Regions from separate parts of the Cupriavidus sp. 207A1 genome, predicted to be linked through region 2. Evidence: predicted binding sites of a transcription regulator. Region 2 holds the regulator's gene; the other holds the start of a gene.
The links. The regulator FliA, encoded in region 2, starts transcription of late flagellar genes. The targets are predictions, from matches to a motif close to CTAAAGTTTNNNNNNNNNNNGCCGNTA.
Positions count from the first base shown of each region.

Region 1: AC3FMM_RS09825 (FliC/FljB family flagellin) is a predicted target of FliA. The motif match lies at 9,064-9,090, and genes of this name have one in related genera.

Region 1 covers NZ_JBYOJO010000004.1:369,549-381,107, forward strand. The annotation lists gene ligD (DNA ligase D) at 1-1,287, shown strand, start outside; gene AC3FMM_RS09790 (hypothetical protein) at 1,415-1,816, shown strand; gene AC3FMM_RS09795 (hybrid sensor histidine kinase/response regulator) at 2,147-4,183, shown strand; gene ku (non-homologous end joining protein Ku) at 4,399-5,460, shown strand; gene AC3FMM_RS09805 (BON domain-containing protein) at 5,577-6,095, opposite strand; gene AC3FMM_RS09810 (hypothetical protein) at 6,341-6,565, opposite strand; gene AC3FMM_RS09815 (oxygenase MpaB family protein) at 6,838-7,794, shown strand; gene AC3FMM_RS09820 (RNA chaperone Hfq) at 8,636-8,962, shown strand; gene AC3FMM_RS09825 (FliC/FljB family flagellin) at 9,188-10,477, shown strand; gene AC3FMM_RS09830 (flagellar protein FlaG) at 10,625-10,981, shown strand; gene fliD (flagellar filament capping protein FliD) at 11,015-11,559, shown strand, end outside.
Region 2 covers NZ_JBYOJO010000001.1:94,068-105,626, reverse strand. The annotation lists gene AC3FMM_RS00500 (flagellar protein FlgN) at 5-466, shown strand; gene AC3FMM_RS00495 (hypothetical protein) at 801-1,094, opposite strand; gene AC3FMM_RS00490 (flagellar protein FlhE) at 1,396-1,833, opposite strand; gene AC3FMM_RS00485 (RNA polymerase sigma factor FliA) at 1,833-2,549, opposite strand; gene AC3FMM_RS00480 (MinD/ParA family ATP-binding protein) at 2,647-3,438, opposite strand; gene flhF (flagellar biosynthesis GTPase FlhF) at 3,450-5,789, opposite strand; gene flhA (flagellar biosynthesis protein FlhA) at 5,800-7,881, opposite strand; gene flhB (flagellar biosynthesis protein FlhB) at 7,878-9,020, opposite strand; gene AC3FMM_RS00460 (isocitrate lyase) at 9,494-11,074, shown strand; gene AC3FMM_RS00455 (PD-(D/E)XK nuclease domain-containing protein) at 11,507-11,559, opposite strand, start outside.

The sequences.
Region 1 (11,559 bases), on a different contig from region 2:
CTGCTGCTGGGCGTGCACGACAGCGGCGGACGGTTGCGCTATGCGGGCAATGTCGGCACGGGCTTCGACACCCGCACGCTCGACGAGCTGCGCGCGCAACTCGATGCGCTGCGTGCCGATGCGTCGCCGTTCCACACGCTGCCGGCCGGCGTGCGCGGGCATTGGGTCAAGCCCACGCTGGTGGCCGAAGTTTCGTTCGGCAGCTGGACCCGCGAAGGCCGCGTGCGCCATGCGGTGTTCCATGGCCTGCGCACCGACAAGCCCGCCGGCGCGGTTTCGGTGGAGCAGCCGGCGGCGCCCGCTGGCAAAGGCAAGGCGGCAGCCACGACGCGGGACAAGCCAGCAGCCAGGCCTGAGTCCAGGCCAAAGGCGGGCGCGGCCAAGCGCCAGACCGCGGTGGGCGGCAAGGTCTCGATCAGCCACGCCGAGCGCGTGATCGACGCCGACTCGGGCCTGACCAAGGGCGACCTGGTGCGCTACTACGAACGCGCCGCGCCGCTGATGCTGCCGCACCTGCGCGGACGCCCGATCGCGATGGTGCGCGCGCCGTCCGGCGTGGGTGGCGAGCAGTTCTTCCAGCGCCACAGCGACACGCTGCGCGTGGACGGCCTCAACGTGCTGGACCCCGGCCTGTGGCCGGGACATCCCGCCCTGCTGGAGATCGCCTCGGCCGAGGCACTGGTGGCGGCGGCCCAGCTCAACGTGGTGGAGTTCCATACCTGGAACGCGAGCAAGCGCAGCATCGACCGGCCCAACCGCATCATCTTCGACCTCGACCCCGGCGAAGGCGTGCCGTGGACACAGGTGCAGGAAGCGGCCGCGCTGATGAAGGCGCTGCTGGACGAGCTGGGGCTGGCCAGCTTCCTCAAGACCAGCGGCGGCAAGGGCCTGCACGTGGTGGTGCCGGTCACGCCGCGGGCGGGCTGGGACGAGCTGAAGGATTTCGCGCGCGACGTGGTGCTGCACGCGGCCGCGACGCTGCCGCAGCGCTTCGTCGCCAAGAGCGGCGCGCGCAACCGGGTCGGCAAGATTTTCATCGATTACCTGCGCAACGGCATGGGCGCGACCACGGTGGCCGCATTCTCGGCACGCGCGCGGCCCGGGCTGGGGGTATCGATTCCGGTGGCGTGGGAGGAGCTGGACACATTGACCAGCGCCGCGCAGTGGACCGTCGCCAACGTCGAAGCCCGGCTGGACGCGCTGGAGGCGGCAGACCCGTGGGCGGACTACGCCGGCACCCGGCAGGCCATCACGCGCGCCGCGGCACGCCTGGCGCGCGCCGGATAGCCCCTGTGCCGGGGCTGTCGTTGCCCGTGGCCGGCGGCACATTTCTTGCCCCTTGGTGACGAGCGTGTCCCGGCGATATCCCTGTTGCGAATCACGCCAGGACGGCAACACCCAACGGAGACAGACCATGGCCCCACTGAAGATTCTCGCGAACCTGCGCGCCGCCGGCAGCACCGGCGCGGCCCCGCGCAACCGCCGCGGCCTGCGCCGGCTGCTGGTGTCCTGCGCCATGCTGTCCTGCGCGGCAGCCCCGGTGCAGGCCAAGCTGCCGCCGCCCACGCCGGAGCAGCAGCAGGCCGCCGAAGCCAAGAAGGCCAAGGAAGCCGAAACCGCCAAGCAGCAAGCCGACGCGCTGGCCGTGGTGCAGGACCGCATTGCCGCGCGCTTTGGCAAGGGCACCGATTACAAGGGCTGGACCGAGCCGGGCAAGATCCCGCAGAAGGCTGCCGAAGCGCCGCGCTCCACCGGCCCGCAAGGCGGCACCTCGCCCAGCGCCGAGGCCCACAGCGGCGAGGCGGCGCGCCGCTAGCCCGCACGGCACTCTCGGGTCAGTCACGCCGGTCCGGACGGCGGTATGCCGCGCCGTGCCCTCCTCGCTGTCCGCGACGTTGCCCAGCCGGCACGCGTCTTGCCACTGCGAAGCGGAACGGCCCGCGCAAAACACCGCGGCCACGTTGATCAACAAGGGGACGGCGATGATCTGGGGGATGGGGGATTGCAGGATTTTCAAAGGCAGTACGGGCCACCGTGGTAAGTCTTACACGCGGCGCGCGCAGACCAGCGCGGTTTTACACGACACGGCCGCGCGGAGTTGCCCGTCATTGCGGGTGCGCACTGGCGCGCCGCGCAGGGTGCAGTCATGAAGCCGCAAGCCAACCGCGCCCCGCTGATCCTGAACGTCGAGGATCGCGAAGGGCCGCGCTACGTCAAGAGCCGCATCCTGCATCGCGGCGGCTTTTCCGTGATCGAGGCGGTCACCGGCCATTCGGCGCTGTCGCTGGTGCGCCAGCACGCGCCATCGCTGGTGCTGCTGTCGGCAAGGCTGCCCGATATCAGCGGCCTGGAAGTGTGCCGCCTGCTGAAAGAAGATCCGCAGACCGCGCGCACGCTGGTGCTGCTGACCTCGCCCGGGCTAGCCCAGTCGCGGCAGCGCGTGGAGGCGCTGAACTGTGGCGCCGACGGCTACCTGGTCGAGCCCGCCGAACCCGAGGAAGTGCTGTCCAGCATCCAGGCGCTGCTGCGCCTGCGCGGCGCCGAAGACGCCTTCCACCGCACCTCGCGCGCCCTGCACGAGCATGAAGACATGTTCCGCCAGCTCGCCGAATCGCTGGCCGACGTGGTGTGGATCCTCGATCCGTCGACGCGGCGGCTGCTGTTCGCCAGTTCCTCGCTGGCGAACATCTGCGGCCACTCGGCCGAGCAGCTGATGGACGACCCGCGCCTGTGCCTGCAGCGCGTCGCGCCGGCCGACCGCGCGCGCGTGGAAGCCGCCGTGGAGAGCATGCTGCGCGACGGCAGCATGGATCTCGAATTCGCGGTGGCCCTGCCCGGCGGCGAGATGCGCGACGTCCGCGCGCGCGCCTTCCCCATGCGCAGCCGTGGCGGCGCCGACGACACCGACACCGCGCAGGCCGGTGCCGTCGGCCAGCCGCTGCGCGTTGCCGGGATCTGCCAGGACGTGACGCTGCAGAACCGCGCCGGGCGCACCTTGCGCGACGAGGAACGCCGCAAGGACCAGTTCCTGGCGATGCTGGCGCATGAGCTGCGCAACCCGCTGGCACCGCTGCGCAGCGCCGCAGACCTGCTGCAGCAGCTCGCGCCCACGCGCGAAGACATGTTCCGCGCGCGCGACATCATCGGCCGGCAGGTGCATCACCTGACCCGGCTGGTCGACGAGCTGCTCGATATCTCGCGCTTCAACCAGGGCCGCATCACGCTGCGGCAAGACCTGGTCGAGCTGCGCACCGCGCTCAATACCGCGGTGGAAGCCGTGCGTCCGGTGCTCGACGCCTACCGGCACACGCTGCGGCTGTCGCTGCCGGAGCAGCCGCTGCCGATACGCGGCGACCTGGTGCGCCTGACGCAGATCTTCAGCAACTTGCTGCAAAACGCGGCTGCATACACCCCCGCCGGCGGCATGATCTCGGTCGAAGCCGGCTTCGACGAGAGCACGCCGGAGACCGTGCCGGATGCGTTCTCCGGCGGGCAAGTCACGGTGCGCGTGCGCGATAACGGCACCGGCCTGTCCGCAGCACTGCAGCGGCAACTGTTCGATCCGCTGGCCCCGCCCGACCCGGCCAGGGAGAACGACGCCCCCACGGAGGCACCGCACAGCGCCTTCCCGCATGACGGGCCGGGCATCGGCCTGACACTGGTGCAAAAGCTGGTGCAGCTGCACGGCGGCACCATCCGCGCCTTCAGCGCCGGCCCCGGCCAGGGCAGCACCTTCACCGTGAGGCTGCCGGTCGAGCCGTGGCAGAACTGGCATCCCGGTTCCGGCAAGGCCGGCCCGCGGCGCAGCGTGCCGCGCCGCATCCTGGTGGTGGACGACAACGTCGACGCGCTCGAGGCCATGACGATGGCGCTTCAGGCCATGGGGCACACCGTGGTGACCGCGCCCGACGGCCCCAGCGCGCTGGCGCGCGCCAGCGACGCGCGCCCGGACCTGGTGCTGCTGGACCTGGGCATGCCGGCCATGGACGGCTTTGAAACCGTGCGCCGCTTGCGCGCGCTGCCCGAGCTGCGCGGCGCCAAACTGGTCGCGCTGACCGGCTTCGGCCAGCCCGAGGACCGCCGCCGCGCACTGGCCGCGGGATTCGACCAGCACCTGGTCAAGCCCGCCGACCTGGACGCGCTGACGCGGCTGCTCGATGAGCTCGACCAGGAGCGCGCCTAGCGCCATGCCCGCGCCGGCCGGAGCCTTCACCCAGGATTCAACCAGGAGCTATCCGTGCATACCACGCCCGATCCCGACATCCCGCCCCGTGAGCCCGAAGTCCCGCCGCCGGAGCCGCCGCCCGGCCCGCCCCAACCCGTGGAAGACCCCCCCCCGGGCGACATGCCGCCACCGCCGCCGCAACGCGCCGGCGCCCGTGGCAAAGGAGCGATCAAGTGTCCCGCATCATCTGGAAAGGCGCCATTGCCTTCGGCCTCGTCAACATCCCCGTCGTCCTTCGCCCCGCGTCGCGCAGCCAATCGCTGGACCTGGACCTGCTAGACGTGCGCGACATGGCCCCGGTGGGCTACCAGCGCATCAACAAGAGCACCGGCAAGCCGGTCGACAAGGAGCATATCGTCAAGGGCTACCAGTACGCCAAGGACGAATATGTGCTGCTCAACGACGAAGATTTCCGCCGGGCCAATGTCGAGGCCACGCAGACCGTGGACATCGTCAGCTTTGTCGATGCCGAGAGCATTCCGCCGTACTACTTCGACACCCCGTACTACCTCGAGCCCGACAAGCGCGGCGAGCGCGGCTATGCGCTGCTGCACGAAACCATGCGCCGCACCGGCAAGGCCGCGCTGGCGCTGGTGGTGCTGCGCGCGCGCCAGCACCTGGCGGCGATGCTGGTGCACGACGACGCGCTGGTACTGAACACCATGCGCTTCGCCGACGAGGTGCTGCCGATCTCGGAACTGCGCCTGCCCAAGGCGCCCAGCGGCAAGGCCACCGGCGCGCGCGGGCGCGAGATCGAGATGGCCGCCAAGCTGGTCGAAGACATGACCGAGGACTGGGCCCCCGAGCAATACCGCGACACCTACCGCGACGACCTGATGGCGCGCATCGAGCAAAAGATCGAATCCGGCAAGACCCACCAGTTGACCCCGCCCGCCGAAGAGGAAGAAGCGCCGCGCCAGGGCGCCAAGGTCATCGACATGGTGGCGCTGCTGCGCCAGAGCCTGGGCAAGCGCGGCAAGGGCAGGCAGGAAGACGAGGCCGAGACCGAAACCGAAACCGAAACCGAAGCCGAGCCCGCGCGCCGCAAGACCCCTGCGCGGCACGCCGCCGCACGCAAGCAGCTCGCCGCGAAGCGCACCAGCGCCACGCCGGCCAAGCGCGCGCGCAGTACGAGTTCAAAGAGCGCCGGCACCAAGCGCGCCGGCAAGAGCGGATCGCACGCGCCAGCCGCGCGCAAGAGCGCCGGCACGACGGGCAGAAAGCGCGCGGCTTGATCCGTTTCTGCGGACTAAAACGTGCTGCTTGTGTGCTTCCCTGTCCCGCGCGCGGGACGGGGGAGAGGGCCGTTGGGATGCCACCGGCTGCGCTTACAGCCGAGAAGACTCCCCCCTCACCGCGTCGACACCTTCAAGTTGTCATTCACCGACGTCACCCCCTCGACGCTGCGTATCGTTTTCAACGCCAGGTCGTGCTGCTGCTGGGTCGGCACCGTGCCGCTGACTTCCACCGCCCCCTGTTGCGTCTTCACCTGAATGCCGGTGGACTTGAGGTCCTTGGTGCCGAGCAGCCGGGTCTTGATCTTCGTGGTGATGGCGCTGTCCTCGATGCTTTGCCTGCCCTGGCCGACCCCGGTCACAGCGCTGGTGTCCGGGTCGGGCCGGCCGGGCATGCCCGGTGCCGAGTTGACCGGCGCCACCGGTGCCTCGTCGGCCGCAACGAAGATCAGCCCGCTCTTGTCGAGCGCCAGCGCACTACCGGCAGCCGCCGCCAGCGCCGCGACACAGGCCATGCGCACGGTGCGCGCGGTGGTTCGGGAAAATCGCATGGCTTTCTCCTTGACGGTCCAGCGCAAGCCGCTGCCGGGCTGGCACGCGGCGCCACTGGCAAGGCATTTTTCAGCAAGCTCCATACCCGCCATGGCGGGCCGGGCGGTGCCGCAGCAGCCGCGCCGGATGCTATGTAAAACGGGCCACGCGTTGTAAAAGCGCCGCGGCGCACGCGTGGCGCATCGCGCGCATCGCGCCGGCCCAGGCGGCGTGGCGGCGCTGTCGTGCTTGGCATGGCGATTGCGAAGCAAGGTCTGCGGCAGTTCGCCGCGTCAAGGAGCTAGCAATGGGACAGCAGCAACAGCCGGGTCAAACGCAGTCGGGCCAATCACAATCGGGCCAGAAGCAGCAGGAACAATCGCAAACTGGTCAACGCGGCAGCCAGCAGCAACCTGGACAACAAGGCGGCGGGCAGATGGGTGACAAGGACCGCATGCAGGACCAACAGCAGCAGCAGGACCGCGGCAGCTCGCAGCCTGGCCAGCAAAGCGGCCAGCGCGGCGGCCAGCAAGGCGGCCAGGGCGGGCAGACGGGTGGTCAGCAGGGTGGACAAGGCGGACAAGGCGGACAACGCCAGCAGTAACACCCAGCCGCTACAACAAGGCAGCTATCCGGGTATGTGCGTGAGCAACATGCGGTGCTGACGCAGGGGCATACGCCGGAGATTGGCAGGCCGGAACCCTGAACGGGGCTCCGGCCCTTTTTACGGGTGGCGGGCGCGGCGACGCGCTGCGCGCATGCTGCCACCATCCCGTCACCATCGCGTCACCATCGCGTGTATGCTGGCCCTGACCCGATACCTTTTCCTTCCAGGCAGTTCCAGCCTTGTCCAGCGTCACTGACCCCGCCCCGGGCGGCGCCACGCCGCAGCGCCGCGGCCCGCTGCATCAGCTCTCCGCGAGACTGCGGGAGCAGGCAGGTGCGCACGTGCGCGCGCTGACCCGCAGCAACTCCGGCCTGCGCCTGGACTATGACAACCCGCCCGGCGACCCCGGCCTGTTCGGCCCGGAAGCGGTCTGCTGGCGCGTGCATGCGGATTTCCCGGCGATGCTGGCCGGCGGCGTCAGCGCGCTGCTGCTGCAGACGCTGCATCCGCTGGCGCTGGCCGGGGTATGGGACCATTCCAGCTTTCGCACCGACATGCAGGGGCGCCTGGGCCGCACCGCGCAGTTCATCGCCGGCACCACCTATGGCAGCCGCGCCGACGCGATGGCGCTGATCGAACGCGTGCGGCGCATCCATACCGGCGTGTCCGGCATCGCGCCGGACGGACGGCCCTACGCGGCGTCAGACCCCGCGCTGCTGACCTGGGTGCACGTGGCCGAGGTCTCTAGCTTCCTGGCGGGCTACCTGCGCTATGTCGGCCCGCTCGGCGCTGCCGAGCAGGACCGCTATTACGCCGAGGTGGCCAGCATCGCGCAGTTGCTCGGCGCGACCGAGGTGCCGCGCTCGCGCGCCGAAGTGGACGCCTATCTCGACTCCATGCGGCCCGCGCTGATGGCCAGCGAGCGCACCCGCGAAGTGGTGCGTCTGGTCAGGAAGATGCCGGTGGCCAATCCCCTGCTGCAGCCGGCGGTGAGCATCATGACCGACGCCGGCATCGCGCTGCTGCCGCCGTGGGCACGCCGCCAGCTGGACCTGGACGGGCCTTCGATCCGCCGCTCCGCGGCGCTGGCAGGCATGCACGTGCTGGCACCGGCACTGCGCTGGGCGCTTGGCGCCGGCTTGGCGGCCCGGGCCCGGCGGCGCGTGGCGCGCGGCGCGGACGCTCGAACGGGTTGAGGGTGCCGGACAGGCCCGCGAACGACGTGCGTTGCAGCCGACCAGGGCCGATCAGCGAACGCTTTCGCTGAGCAAAACGGAAATAGCGCCAGATTCCCCCGCATTTCAGCGAATCGGGCGCCGGTGAAGTGGCGTTAAATGTGGCTCGGCATTCCGAACGGCCGGTCGGGTTATTCGACCGTCCGGCCACAGCGCCGCAGAGCGCGAATCAAACGACGCGGGCAAAAAAAGAAGCCCACGCGCGGGGTGCTCGTAGGCTTTCCAGGACTGCTCGAGCCAAACAGCTCTTGTTACGAATATAAACGCGCTTACATGAGGTGTAAATCCCGCTTCTATCAGGGGATTCCCCTAGCGCGAACGCGCGCCTTCGCGTGTTTCTGGCATTTTTGCCCCTGAAATCACTTTCAGGTTACTTCTTGCAGAGGCTGGCAATTTCCTGCCATCCCAATGCCCGCTTGGCCTTGTCGGCCAGGGGCACGCCGTCTCACGCCCGCATAAGCGCCGCTCTTTACCTCAAATCTCAGGAAAAAAGCAAACAAATTAATAGAGCGTAGCCTCTAGACCACGAGCGGCGTGCCGTCCGTCAACGCTTGTAAAACTTTGTTACTCTCGCCCCTGAAGTATTCCCCTTCTCTTCTGGCAGCGCCAACCGCCGGCCATTGCACGACAATCCGGGGCCTGCATGCCGGGCCGGGTCTCGAGGCAATCCAGGCGGCCAGTCCGGTCGCCGTTACCGAGAGCGGATGTTTCCCCCGCCGCCCAGGCCGAGCCGCACCCCAAGCCGCCGGCCAACGGACCGTTATCAGCCGCCAGAACCCTTGCGGGCTCTTCCGGAGTCGTTGTGAAGAAGAAGGAAATCCGGCCCAAGCAACCCAGCCGACGGCAACTGCAGTCCCAGCAATTCGCCGCGTACCGCATCACCCAGTCCCCGGTGATCGTGCACTTGTCCAACGGCGCCCGGCTGCACGGCTTGGTGCTGGCCGCCGACGATTTCGTGCTGCTGCTCGGCCGGCGGCCAGACGACAGCCAGCCCACCGTGGTCTACAAACGCGCCATCTGCCTGGTCACCCCGGCCGGCGCGCCGGAGGTGGTAAGTGTCGCGCCGGAAACGGTGGCCGCGCCGGATTTCGTGCCGCTCTATATTCCGCGCACGCGCAAGCGCCGCTAGGCCGGCGCCTCTTCCAAACGCCTTCCCGCCTTTGCCGACCGTCGTGGTACGGCGCCTCCCCCGCCCTGCCGGCACCCCGCGAAACTATCGCGGAGATCACTCTAAACCTTTGCCTTGCCCGGTCGATAACCCAAGCAACGGAGGCACTCTACGCCCTGCAAAGCAGGCCGCCAACGTTACGGCACTAGCCGGAATGCCCAAAACTTTGCATATAGGAGTCGTACCATGGCGCAAGTCATTAACACCAATTCGTTGTCTCTGATGACTCAGAACAACATGAACGCCTCGCAATCGTCGCTGAACACGGCGATCCAGCGCCTGTCGTCGGGCCTGCGCATCAACAGCGCCAAGGACGACGCCGCCGGCCAGGCGATTGCGAACCGCTTCACCGCCAACATCCGCGGCCTGACGCAAGCCCAGCGCAACGCCAACGACGGCATCTCGCTGGCGCAGACCACCGAAGGCGCGCTGACCGAAGTCAACAACAACCTGCAGCGTATCCGTGAACTGAGCGTGCAGGCCGCCAACGGCTCGAACTCGGCTTCGGACCTGAAGTCGATCCAGGACGAAATCTCGCAGCGCCTGTCGGAAATCGACCGCACCTCGCAGCAGACCGACTTCAACGGCGTGAAGGTGCTGTCCGCCAACGCCAAGCCGCTGACCATCCAGGTTGGCGCCAACGACGGCGAGACCATCACCATCGACCTGAAGCAGATCGATTCGTCGACGCTGGGCCTGAAGGGCTTCAGCCTGAGCAGCAACGCCCTGAACGTCAGCGAAGCCATCACCCAGACCAACACCGATGGCACCCCGGAAGCGGTCGACCTGTCCTCGGCCGCCACCTCGCTGGGCGTTGCCGCCAGCAGCCTGAGCCTGCACAACGTCAAGGACGCCGCCGGCGCCGCCACCGCCAACTTCGTGGTCAAGTCGGGCGACGACTACTACGCCGCTTCGGTGGACGATGCCACCGGCAACGTCGTGCTGAACCGTGCCGACCTCGAGTTCACCGATCCGGACAACGGCGTGACCACCGCGACCGCGCTGGCTAACCAGCTGGTCAAGGTCGGCGCCGACAGCACCGGCGCAGTGACCGCCTTCGCCACGATCCAGGGCCGCAACTTCGCCGTCGGCGCTGGCGCGCTGGCCAACGGTGGCGCCACCCCGACCGACTTCGACTACACCGGCACCGACATCGTCCTGAGCGGCGCTGGCGCCACGGCCGAGTTCGCCGGCGCGTCGAGCGTCGACCCGCTGAAGAAGCTGGACGCCGCCCTGAAGATCGTTGATGACCTGCGCAGCTCGCTGGGTGCCGTGCAGAACCGCTTCGACTCGACCATCGCCAACCTGGGCACGACCGTGACCAACCTGTCCTCGTCGCGTTCGCGCATCCAGGACGCAGACTACGCTACGGAAGTGTCGAACATGACCCGTGCGCAGATCCTGCAACAGGCTGGCACCTCGGTCCTGTCGCAAGCCAACCAGACCACGCAGAGCGTGCTGTCGCTGCTGCGTTAATCGCTTCCGCAGACTGGCATACGAGGCTGGGCCGCAAGGCCCGGCCTTTTTGCCAGGGCAGCCGGAACGCGCTGGAGCGTTTCGCAGGCAGACCGCTGCCTGCCAAGCGTTTCAACCTGAACCCGCCACACGCCAACGGAGCCGAGCATGGCGCTTCCCCCTACCGTGAAACCGACCGCAGTGCGCCTGCCGTCCGATGTGCCGGCCCCCGGCACGATGGCGCCCCCCGCACGCGCCGGCTTGCGCGCGCCGGAGAAAGACACCGCGCGCGCCCCGGCGCAAGCTGTCGCCGCGTCCGCCGCGATCGGCGAGCTGGTGGAAGCGTTCAAGACCACCTCGATCGGCCTGCGCTTCGAGATCGACGAGGCCACGCACCGTGTCGTCACCAAGGTGATCGACAAGGAAACCGGCGACCTGATCCGGCAGATGCCCACCGAAGAGGTGCTGCGCATCGCCCGCGCCATCGACAAGCTGCAGGGGCTGTTCGTCAGCCAGGCGGCCTGAGACCTGATCAACAGTTGAAGACGAGACAATAAAATGGCAACGATCTCCTCCATCGGCATCGGCTCCAACCTGAACCTGAGCACCCTGCTGGACCAGCTGCAGAAGGCCGAGCAGGCGCCGCTCGAGGCCATCAACACGCAGGCCAAGAGCTACCAGACCAAGCTGTCCGCCTACAGCCAGGTGCAGAGCGTGCTGGACGCCTACAAGGCCGCCGCCACCAAGCTGTCCAGCGCCGCCACCTTCGGCGCGGTCAAGGCCACGGTCGGCACGCCGGACGTGATGTCGGTGACCACCGCGGCCAATGCCGTGCCGGGCAACTACACCATCACCGTCAACACGCTGGCGACCGCGCAGTCGCTGGTCAGCGGCAACGTGGCCGACCAGAAGGCCATGATCGGCGGCGGCGAGCTGGTGTTCGATTTCGGCGAGGCGCTGGCCACCGGCGGCGCTCCCGCCAGCACCAAGAAGGTCACCATCCCGGCGGGCTCGTCGCTCGAAGGCATGCGCGATGCCATCAACAAGGCCGGCATCGGCGTGACCGCCAGCATCGTCAATGACGGCAGCGCCAGCCCCTACCG
Region 2 (11,559 bases):
CACCATGAGCCAGAGCCTGATCCAGTCCCTGCAGCGCGAAACCGAAGGCATCCAGGCCTTCGGCCAACTCCTCGCCGAAGAGCGCGACGCCCTCAAGCGGGGCGACTTCCAGTCCCTGAGCGGGCTGCTGACGCGCAAGGTCGAACTGGGCCAGGCTTTGTCCCGCCAGCTCAAGGCCCGCGAAGCCCAGATGGGCGCGCTGGGCCTGCGCGCGGGCCCGCAAGGCCAGCTGCTCGGCCGCCAGGTCGAACCGGCCGTGGCCGATGCCTGGCGCGGGCTGATCTTTGCGGCCCGCACCGCGCGTGACGCCAATGCGCTCAACGGGGCGGTGGTGGACGCCCATCTCGACTTCACCCGTGAAGCCATCCAGGCGCTGCGCCAGCATAGTGGCGGGGATGCGGGGTTGTATGGGAAGGATGGGAAGGCGGCGGCGGGTGTGGGTGGGGTTAGTCTGGCGGCCGGGTAGGGGTTCGGTTGCTGTGCGCTTTCTGCAATGGCAATAGCGTGCGCGTTCACTTCGTTGATGCGCTCGCCCTCACCCCAACCCTCTCCCGCAAGCGGGAGAGGGAGTACACAAGCGGGAATTGGAAAGCTCGAGGCAATGATGACGCTGCAGGTTTTCCCCCTCTCCCGCTTGCGGGAGAGGGGCGGGGGTGAGGGCCGGCGGTGGTAATAGCGACGGCCTTCACTTCGTTGATATTCCCGCCCTCACCCCTAACCTCTCCCACAAGCGGGAGAGGGAGTACACAAATCGTGCGCGGGACCACGCCACCGTCGTGGTGGCAGATATGATTCGCAGCTCAAAGCGGTGGCTCAAATAGGTGGAAGTCCCAAATCCAACCCTCAACCGCCGGCTCTTCGCAGCGCACGCGCATAGTGTTGTGCTTGCTCCCGACCTTGGTTAGATAGCACTTGGTATTGACTGGCAACATCTGGAAGTTCTCGCTCTGAGCACTGGCATCCCTCTCGGTAGCGTAGAGCTTGACGGCAGTAATGGTCACGCTTGGCGTAAAACTAATGCGCACACCAGTGACAAATACGTATGCCGCAGCCATAAGGGCAAGCAATGCCAAGACAATAAATGCCTTCCTCATGATCTACCAGTTCGTGGATGCGCCATGCCTCCAGCCCTTCGGGTATAGCCTTCTTTCCACGACACGATTGGATTTACTAACCACCGATAGTAGCTCGGCGGGCGTAATGGGCGTCTGTATGTTGCGTGGGTCATGTGCCAGGATGCCGATGTTCTCCAATGCTTGAGCGGTGTTCGTCGAGCATGAATTCTTGAGAAGATCATATTTCATTGCCCGCTTTCACACGGCTTTCCCTGGATCGCCTGATGTTCCATTTTTTCGTCACTTGTTGATAAGTGACGAAAAAACGGAACATTCATCCCTACCTGAACCCCACCACCACCTCATTACTCCGCCCCTGCAACACCGGTACCAGGCTCCCCTGCCCCGGCACCCGGAACGCAAACACAAACCCCTTGGTGGCATCGTCGCCGAAGAACGCATCGGTCTTGCCCTCGGCCTGCGTCAGCAACACGCAGCGTTGCGCATTGCACAGGTAGGCCTGCAGTTCCGCCGGCGGCGTCTTGGCGAAGCTGTAGCGCCAGCGCACCGAGGTAATGACCCCTTCCGATTGCGGCAATACGCCAGTGGGCAGGATTGGCGGCGATACCGCGCGCTGGCCGCGGCCGTGCAAGGCCGGGCCGTTGACCGAGCCGGTCCAGGCGTGGCGGGTGCCGGCGTCGAACGCGGCCCACGCGCACGCCGATACCGCGGCCAGCAGCCAGCAAGCGCCACGCGCGGCGCGCGCCTTTGCTGGCATCACAGCAAGCCGCGCAACTGGCTGCGCAGCCGGTTGATGGCCTGCCCGCGGATCTGGCATACGCGCGACTCGGTCACCTCGAGCACGGCGCCGATTTCGCGCAGGTTCAGTTCCTGGTCGTAGCACAGCGACAGCACCAGCTTTTCCCGCTCGGGCAGGCGTTCGATGGCGCGGACCAGTGCCTCGCGCATGCCGCTTTCCATCAGCACGGTCAGCGGGTTGCCGTCGTCGCTGCCGCCGAGGTGGCGGTCGAGGAAGTCTTCTTCGCCGGAGCGCTCGAAGTCTTCATAGTGCAGCAGCTGGCAGCCATAGACCTCGTTGAGCAGCAGCTGGTATTCGTCCAGCGGCATCTCCATGGCCTCGGCCACTTCGGAGTCGATCGGCGTGCGGCCGAGCTTCTGTTCCAGGTTGCGCTGGGTGCGTTCGATGCGGCGGGTGAACTGGCGCAGGCTGCGCGATTGCCAGTCGTTGGCGCGCACCTCGTCGAGCATGGCGCCGCGGATGCGCTGGCTGGCGTAGGTCTCGAAGCGCGCACCGTGGGTGTCTTCATAGCGCTTGGCGGCGTCGAGCAGGCCGATCATGCCGGCCTGGATCAGGTCGTCGATCTGCACGCTGGCGGGCAGCCGCGCGGCGAGCTGCAGCGCGATGCGGCGCACCAGCTGGGCGTGCGCCTTGACCACATCGGCCTGTTCGAGCTTTCCCTGGATCGTGTACATGGTGCAATTCTCGTGACTGCTGGATGGCTGGACCGGTACCCCTTGGCGTGCCGGCTGGCTCAGGGTGTGGTGGTTTTAGGTGGCATGGCTGGCAGGCTCAGGCCATGGCGGGCGCGGCTGCTGGCGCGGCGGCATCCGCGCGCAACGGCCAGGCGCCGATACCGCCGGCGCTGCGGCGCAGGGCCGCGGTGGCCGGCGCGGCCGGGAAGGCATCGACCACGCAGCGGCCCAGTTGCGCAGCGCGCGCCACGAGCGGATCCGCCGGCAGCCAGCCCGCGCACAGCACTTCGACGCCGAGGTACTGGCTGGCGGTGCGCGCCAGGTTGCGAAGGATGGCCTGCACCGTGGCTTCGCTGCCCGCCAGGTTGACGATCAGGTGGAACTGGCGCCACGCATACAGGTGGTGCAGCCGCTTGATGCAGGCGTAGGCGGCGGTGATCGACGCCAGCTCAGGGCGCATCACCACCAGCACGTTGTGCGCATCGCCCGCAAGCGGCGACAGCGCGCCGTCTGCGTCAACGCCGGCATCGACCAGCACGCTGCGGAAATCGTTCGTCGCCGCCTGCGGCAAGGCAGTGCCCGGCACCGGCCGGCCCGCCGGCAGCACCGACAGCACGCCTTGCGGGCTCACGCCCGCCGCCGCATCGAGCGACAGCCGGCCCGCGTGGACGTCGGCCAGCGTGCCCGCCGGCCTGGCGCCGGACCAGCGCGTGGCAGGGGCGCTGGCGTCTTCGTCGACCAGCAGCACGCGCTCGCCCTGCATCGCCAGCGCATGCGACAAACCCAGCGCCACGGTGGTCGCGCCGGCGCCGCGTTCGCTGGCGAGCACGGCGATGCGGCGCGTGGTGCGCGGCGCCAGCATGCGGCGCAGGCTCGCGGCCTGGTCCATGGCGAGGGTGCTCACTGCAGGGCCTCCGCGGCGGCAGCGGGCGCGGCGTTGCCGCGGCCCGGATAGTTTTCCAGCACGTCGAGCAACGCCAGCATGCGGCCCATGCCTTCATTGAGCACGGTGCCCGGCACCGGCACGCCCGGGCGCACCGTACGGCCGGCCAGGCGCGCCAGGAACGCGGGCGCGGCCGCGGTGGGCGCGTGTTCCAGGCGCAGCACCGACAAGCCCAGCTGCAGTGCGGCCACGGCGGCGGCATCGGGCGCATCCCCTGCGTCCTGCGCGAAATGGTCGATGGCGTGGCGCAGCGTGCGCAGGCCGGCCTCGGCCGCGTCGGTCCACAAGGCCCAGCGGGCCACCTGCGCGGCATCCTGCGCCAGCGCCGGATCGCACAGCAGGTAGCGCGTATCGAGCAGCTCGCCGGTGGCGCGGTCGGCAAGGCGGGCCACCACCAGGCAGGCGTCGATGCCGCCGTCGGGCGTGCCCTTGCCGCGCACCGGGCTGTCCGGCACGCGCACCTCGGCGGTTGCCAGCCAGCGCACGGCATCGCGCTCGCGCACGGTGTCTTCGCCGACGGCATGGAAGGTCAGCGTATCCGCCAGCGCATCCAGCTTCCACGCGGTGCCGGCGCTGACCACGCGCGCGGTCTTGCGCGCGCTGGCCACCCAGCGCTCGCCGGCCAGCTGCCAGCGCGCCAGCGTGGCGGCGGACGGCACTGCCTCGATCAGGTTGACCACCTTGCGCGCGGCGCTCATCGCGGCGCGCAGGTTGGCGGCATCCGATTCGGCTTCACCCAGCGGCTGGCCGGCACGGCCAGTGGGCGTCACGGTGGCGGCCAGCGGCATGCCGTTGCGGTCGGCCAGCCACAGCGTGTGCTGGACCGGCTGGGGCGAGCGGCGCCCGGGCACGGCCACCTGCAGCGTGGCGGCGACGGCCAGCACGTACTGGTCGCACTGGCGCGTCACGTCACGGCACACCGCTTCGCGCACCTGCTGCGACATCGCGCGCAGGGCTGGCGCGCCGGCGCCGCGCTGCTGCCACAGCGAGCGGGCCAGGTCGAAGCCCAGGCCCGCGCCGTTGAGTTCGGCCACGCACTGGCCGAGCGCGTCGGCGCTATCGGTCAGCGAGCGCAGCACATCGGTGGCGCCACCGCGCGCGCTTGTCTCTTCACCCGCACCAGCTGCCGCACGGCGCGCCGCATCGGCATCGGCGAAAACAGAGCCGCGGCGCGGCGTCAGGAAAGCGCGCTCGACCAGCGCGGTGCTGTTGGCGAGCTCCAGATGCTCGGGCACGCGCTGGCCGGTGGAGGCATAGAACACCGGCAGCCGGTGGCGGATCACCACGTCCAGCACCGATCCCAGGTGCGTCGCTTCATCCAGCTTGCTGATGATGCAGCCGTCGATGCTGCCGCCATCCGGCGCGGCGTCGTGGCGGTAGGCGTGCACCACCTCGTTGAGGGTATCGCCATGGCTGGCGCCGTTGAGCAGCAGCACGCGCTGCACCGGCGCAGGCACGCCGGCCAGCATGGCGATCTGTTCCGACAGGCTGCGGTCGCGCTGGCTCATGCCGACGGTGTCGATGATCACCAAATGCTTGTCCTTCATCGCCGCCAGCGCGAAGCGCAGGTCGGCGGCGTCTTTCACGGCATGCACCGGCACGCCCAGGATGTCGCCGTAGATGCGCAGCTGCTCATGGGCGCCGATCCGGAAGCTGTCGGTGGTCAGCAGCGCCAGCTTGTCGGCGCCGTGGCGCAGCACGTAGCGCGCCGCCAGCTTGGCCGTGGTAGTAGTCTTTCCCACGCCGGTGGGGCCCACCAGCGCCAGCACGCCGCCCTGCGCGAACAGGTGGTCCTCGTCGCCCAGCACCGGCAGCTTGCTGGCCAGTTCGCCGCGGATCCAGCCCATGGCCGCGGGCCGGTCATAGCCCAGCGGCAGCCGCGCCAGCAGCGTGCGCGCCAGTTGCCCGGAGAAGCCTGCGCCGACCATCCATTCGAACAGCGATTCGCGCAGCGGGTCGCTCGCGGCCACGCCGTGCGCTGCCGCGCTCGGGGCCACGCCCGGCGCGGCGCCGATGCCGGCCAGCTGGCGCTCCAGCATCGCCCGCATCGATTGCAGCTCGCCGCGCAGGTCGCCGATGGCCGCGGGCTCCGGTGCCGGTACCTGCGCCGGTGCCGGCGGCACATACACCTGCGCGCCGGCCGACACGCTGCCCAGATCGGTATCGCGCATGGCGACGATCTCCACCCCGCCCTCGACGGTGCGGTTGGACAGCACCACGGCATCCGGGCCCATGGCTTCGCGCACCTGGCGCATGGCTTCGCGGCCGTTGGCCGCGACAAACTTGGCTACGCTCATCGTTGACTCCTCACGCGCCGATCATGGCGGTGATGCGGATATTGCGGTTGTCCGGCACCTCGGCGTGCGACAGCACGCGCAGCTGCGGCATGGTCCGGCGCAGGAAGCGCGCCATCAGCGGGCGCAGCTGCGACGGCACCAGCAGCACCGGGTCCATGCCCATCTGCTCCTGGCGCGTGACCGCGCCCTGGGTCTGCTGCAGCAGCGCGTCGGCCAGGCCCGGCTCGATGCCGCCGCCGTTGGTCAGCGCCTGCGACAGCACGCGCTCCAGGCCGGCGTCGAGGCCGATCACCTGCAGGTCGGCATTGTTCGGGAACAGCTGCTGCGTGATGGCGCGGCCCAGCGCCACGCGGACCATCGCGGTCAGCTCGTTCGGATCACTGATCTTGGGCGCGTGCTCGGCCACCACATCCAGGATGGTGCGCATGTCGCGGATCGGCACGCCTTCGTCCAGCAGGTTCTGCAGGATCTTCTGCAGCGCCGTGAGCGAAATCGTCTTCGGCACCAGGTCTTCGGTCAGCTTGGGCGAATCCTTGGCGATGCGGTCCAGCAGCGCCTGCACTTCCTGGCGGCCCAGCAGCTCGGCCGCGTGCATGTGGATCAGGTGGTTCAGGTGCGTGGCCACCACGGTGCTGGCATCGACCACGGTATAGCCGTACGCCTGCGCCTGTTCCTTGATGCCGGCATCGATCCACACCGCCGGCAGGCCGAAGGCCGGATCGCGCGTGGCCGCGCCGGGCAGCGTGCCGCTGACCTGGCCCGGGTTGATCGCCATCCACTGTCCGGGCATGGCCTCGCCGCGGCCGATCTCCACGCCCTTGAGCGTGATGCGGTAGGCGTTGGGCTTCAGTTCCAGGTTGTCGCGGATATGAACGACCGGGACCAGGAAGCCGATCTCCTGCGCCACCTTCTTGCGGATGCTCTTGATGCGGCCCAGCAGCTCGCCGTCCTGCGCGCGGTCCACCAGCGTGATCAGGCGGTAGCCCACCTCCATGCCGAGCGGGTCCACCAGCGTGACGTCGTCCCAGCTGGCTTCGGTCGATTCCGGCGCCACCGCCGGGGTGCGCTCCTCACGCTGCTTGGTCTGCGCCTGCGTGGCCGCGCGGCGCGCGATATAGCGCCCCATCCAAACCAGCGCGCCTGCCAGCAGCAGGAAGGCAAAGTGCGGCATGCCCGGGATGATGCCCATCAGGCCGATGATGCCCGCGGTCAGGTACAGCACGCGCGGGTTGGCGAAGAGCTGGCCGGTCAGCTGCTCGCCCACGTCCTGCTCGTTCGACACGCGCGACACGATCACGCCGGCCGCGGTGGAGATCACCAGCGCCGGAATCTGCGCCACCAGGCCATCGCCGATGGTCAGCAGCGTGTAGTTGTGCACGGCGGTGCCGAAGTCCAGGTCATGCTGGACCATGCCCACCACCATGCCCGCGGCCACGTTGATAAACATGATCAGCAGGCCCGCCACCGCATCGCCGCGCACGAACTTGCTGGCACCGTCCATGGCGCCGTAGAAGTCAGATTCCTGCGCCACCTCGGCGCGGCGCTTCTTGGCGGCGGCTTCGTCGATCAGGCCGGCGTTCAGGTCGGCGTCGATCGACATCTGCTTGCCCGGCATCGAATCCAGCATGAAGCGCGCGCCGACTTCCGCAATCCGCCCCGCGCCCTTGGTGATCACCATGAAGTTGATCACCACCAGGATGGCGAACACCACGATACCCACGGCAAAATTGCCGCCCACCAGGAAGTGGCCGAAGGCCTCCACCACCTTGCCGGCCGCGTCCGGGCCGGTATGGCCTTCCAGCAGCACTATGCGCGTGGACGCCACGTTCAGCGACAGCCGCAGCAGCGTGGTAAACAGCAGCACCGCCGGGAACGCCGCAAAGTCCAGCGGCTTCTGCGTATACATGCTGACCAGCAGCACCATGATCGCCAGCGCGATATTGAAGGTGAACAGCAGGTCCAGCACAAGGGCCGGCAGCGGCAGGATCATCATCCCCAGGATCATGATGATCAGCAGCGGCCCGGTCATGGCCTTGAACTGGCCGGCGGAGCGCAGGCCGGGCAGGTTGAAGAGGTTGCTCAGAGCATTCATTCGCGCATTTCCGGTACGGCGAGTTCATCGGGCACGTGCAGGTCCGCCGGCGCCTGCGGCTGCGGGCCCTGCGAGTAGTGCCAGTGCTTCAGTTGATAGACCCAGGCCAGCACTTCGGCCACGGCGGTATAGAGGCCGGCCGGGATTTCCTGGCCCAGCTCAACATGGCGGTGCAGCGCGCGCGCCAGCGGCGGCGCCGACATCAGCGGCACGCGGTGCTCCGCCGCCAGCGCGCGGATGCGCGCGGCCACGTCGCCGGTGCCCTTGGCCACCACGCGCGGCGCGCCCATGCGCCCTTCCTCATAGCGCAGCGCCACCGCAAAGTGGGTGGGGTTGGTCACCACCACATCGGCCTTGGGCACCTCTGTCATCATGCGGCGGCGCGCCATGGCGCGCTGCTGCTGGCGGATGCGGTTCTTGATATGGGGGTCGCCCTCGCTCTCCTTGAATTCCTGCTTGACCTCTTCCTTGGTCATGCGCAGCTTCTTGAAGAACTCCCAGTACTGCCACGGCACGTCGATGGCTGCCACCACCAGCAGCGACAGCGACACCACCAGGCAGCAGAACATCACCAGGTCCACCATGTGCAGCAGCGCCTCCTGCACCGGCGCATTCATCAGCGCGATGGCCTCGGGCAAGCGGCGCCACAGCACCCAGGCGCCGACCGCGCCCACCAGCAGCGACTTGGCCACAGCCTTGAGCAGCTCCACCAAGGAATGCGCCGAGAACATCCGCCCCAGCCCCGCAATCGGCGACAGCCGCGACAACTGCGGCGCGAACGACTTGGCCGAGAACACCCAGCCGCCCAGCAGCAGCGGCGCGGCCAGCGCGGCCACACCGAACAGCAGCAGCAACGGCAGAAAGGCCAGCAGGCTGTCCCACACCATCAGCGCAAAGCGCGACAGCATGCGCGACGGATCGAACGCCGTGGCCGGCTCAAAGCGCAACGCGCCCTGCATCACCTGGTTCAGGCTGCGGCCCAGGTGGCCGCCCAGCGTCCACAGGCCGGTCACGCCGGCAATCAGCATCACGAACGTGGCCAGCTCGCGCGAACGCACCACCTGCCCCTCCTCGCGCGCCTTTTCCAGGCGCCGGGGTGAGGCGGGTTCGGTTTTCTCGAGATCGCTTTCTTCGGACATCCACGCTCCGTGCGAAGCGGCAGGCCGCTATTCGTCAGCGGGGATTATCGAAGCGGGGTGGGATTCCCATTCGCGCGAAAAGGCGGGGGAATTGGGTGCTGTTTGGGAAATGAGGGACTGTTGGGGTTAACGGCGCAGGCGTCAGGAGTCTTTAGCGGGAAAGTGACGAAGCCGCCGAACCGGGGTGCGCCGAAGCGGCCTTTGCCCGCCTCACTGAAAGCACGTTTCACATCGTGGGATTTCGGCGTTGCGCAGCGCCGCATCCGCTTTCGTTCTGCGAAAAAACGTTCCGTATCGTGAAAATTGACATCTATCCCATTGAAAAATAAGGAAAAACAAAGTCTTATGTCTTATATAAGACATGGCCGCAACGGCGTTGGATCCCCCTACAATGAGGTCACGCTGTTTGCTTCGACCCACGGTCGGCACGCCAAACGATTTTTCTCAAACGCGCCTTATCTTAGGAAACTGACATGGCCCAGTATCAAGACGACATCAAGGCAGTGGCTGCTTTGAAAGAAACCCAGGGCAGCGCCTGGAATGCCATCAACCCCGAGTACGCTGCCCGCATGCGCGCGCAGAACAAGTTCAAGACGGGCCTGGACATCGCCAAGTACACCGCCAAGATCATGCGCGCCGACATGGCCGCCTACGATGCGGACTCGTCCAAGTACACCCAGTCGCTGGGCTGCTGGCACGGCTTTATCGGCCAGCAGAAGATGATTTCCATCAAGAAGCACTTCAACAGCACCGAGCGCCGCTACCTGTACCTGTCCGGCTGGATGGTCGCCGCGCTGCGCTCCGAGTTCGGCCCGCTGCCGGACCAGTCGATGCACGAAAAGACCTCGGTCAGCGCGCTGATCCGCGAGCTGTACACCTTCCTGCGCCAGGCCGACGCCCGTGAGCTGGGCGGCCTGTTCCGCCAGCTCGACGCCGCCACCGGCGCCGAAAAGGCCGCGATCCAGCAGAAGATCGACAACCACGTCACCCATGTCGTGCCCATCATCGCCGACATCGACGCCGGTTTCGGCAACGCCGAAGCGACCTACCTGCTGGCCAAGCAATTCATCGAAGCCGGCGCGTGCTGCATCCAGATCGAAAACCAGGTCTCCGACGAGAAGCAATGCGGCCACCAGGACGGCAAGGTCACCGTGCCGCATGAGGACTTCCTGGCCAAGATCCGCGCCATCCGCTACGCCTTCCTGGAACTGGGCGTGGACGACGGCATCATCGTCGCCCGCACCGACTCGCTGGGTGCCGGCCTGACCAAGCAGATCGCCGTGACCAACACGCCGGGTGACCTCGGCGACCAATACAACTCGTTCCTCGATTGCGAAGAACTGTCGGCCGACCAACTGGGCAATGGCGATGTCATCATCAAGCGCGACGGCAAGCTGCTGCGTCCCAAGCGCCTGCCCAGCAACCTGTTCCAGTTCCGCGCCGGCACGGGCGAAGCACGCTGCGTGCTGGACTGCGTGACCGCGCTGCAGAACGGCGCCGACCTGCTGTGGATCGAAACCGAAAAGCCGCATATCGCCCAGATCGGCGGCATGGTCAGCGAGATTCGCAAGGTCATCCCGAACGCCAAGCTGGTGTACAACAACAGCCCGTCGTTCAACTGGACCCTGAATTTCCGCCAGCAAGCGTATGACGCGATGAAGGCTGAGGGCAAGGACGTGTCGGCCTACGACCGCGCACAGCTGATGAGCGTGGAATACGACGACAGCGAACTGGCGAAGCTGGCCGACGAGAAGATTCGGACGTTCCAGGCTGATGCGTCGCGTGAGGCTGGGATCTTCCATCATCTGATTACGCTGCCGACGTATCACACTGCTGCCCTGTCGACGGATAACCTGGCTAAGGAATACTTTGGTGACCAGGGGATGCTGGGTTATGTGGCTGGGGTGCAGCGGAAGGAAATTCGGCAGGGCATTGCCTGCGTGAAGCACCAGAATATGTCTGGGTCGGATATTGGGGATGACCACAAGGAGTATTTCAGCGGGGAGGCTGCGCTGAAGGCGGCGGGGAAGGACAATACTATGAATCAGTTCTGATTCTGGTAGGGCTAAAGCAAGAGCGCCAACCCGGAGGGGTTGGCGTTTTTTTATGTGGCAGGACTTCTCGCAGAGTGCTTCTTTTGAAGGTTACCGAACAGGCCACCGATGCAGGCGCCTTGCACTGAGACTTCTCACAATCTATGAGAAGTCTTGATACAAGCCGCTCAGCGATGCGTAAAAGGCTGGCGTGCAGGCCATTGCTTCCATGGAACGGGCGGCAGTAACTGGCCAATTTCCGCCACTCGCCATCACCGTAGCACGGTCATCCGAGCGGCGGTTCTGGATCAAACAGCCGACTTCCACGGACGGACCACGCTGCTCTGCTCATCGGTCCGGTTCAGTTTAGAAATCGCAACTCGCTCGTCAGAGTGTCGAAACCCGGATAAAGGCTCCCAGATGAGATTGAGAAATCATAGGAATCGTGCTGGCTCACGGGGCTATAAGGACTCTGACCGTAAGATCACCTTGATTTGCATTTAAAT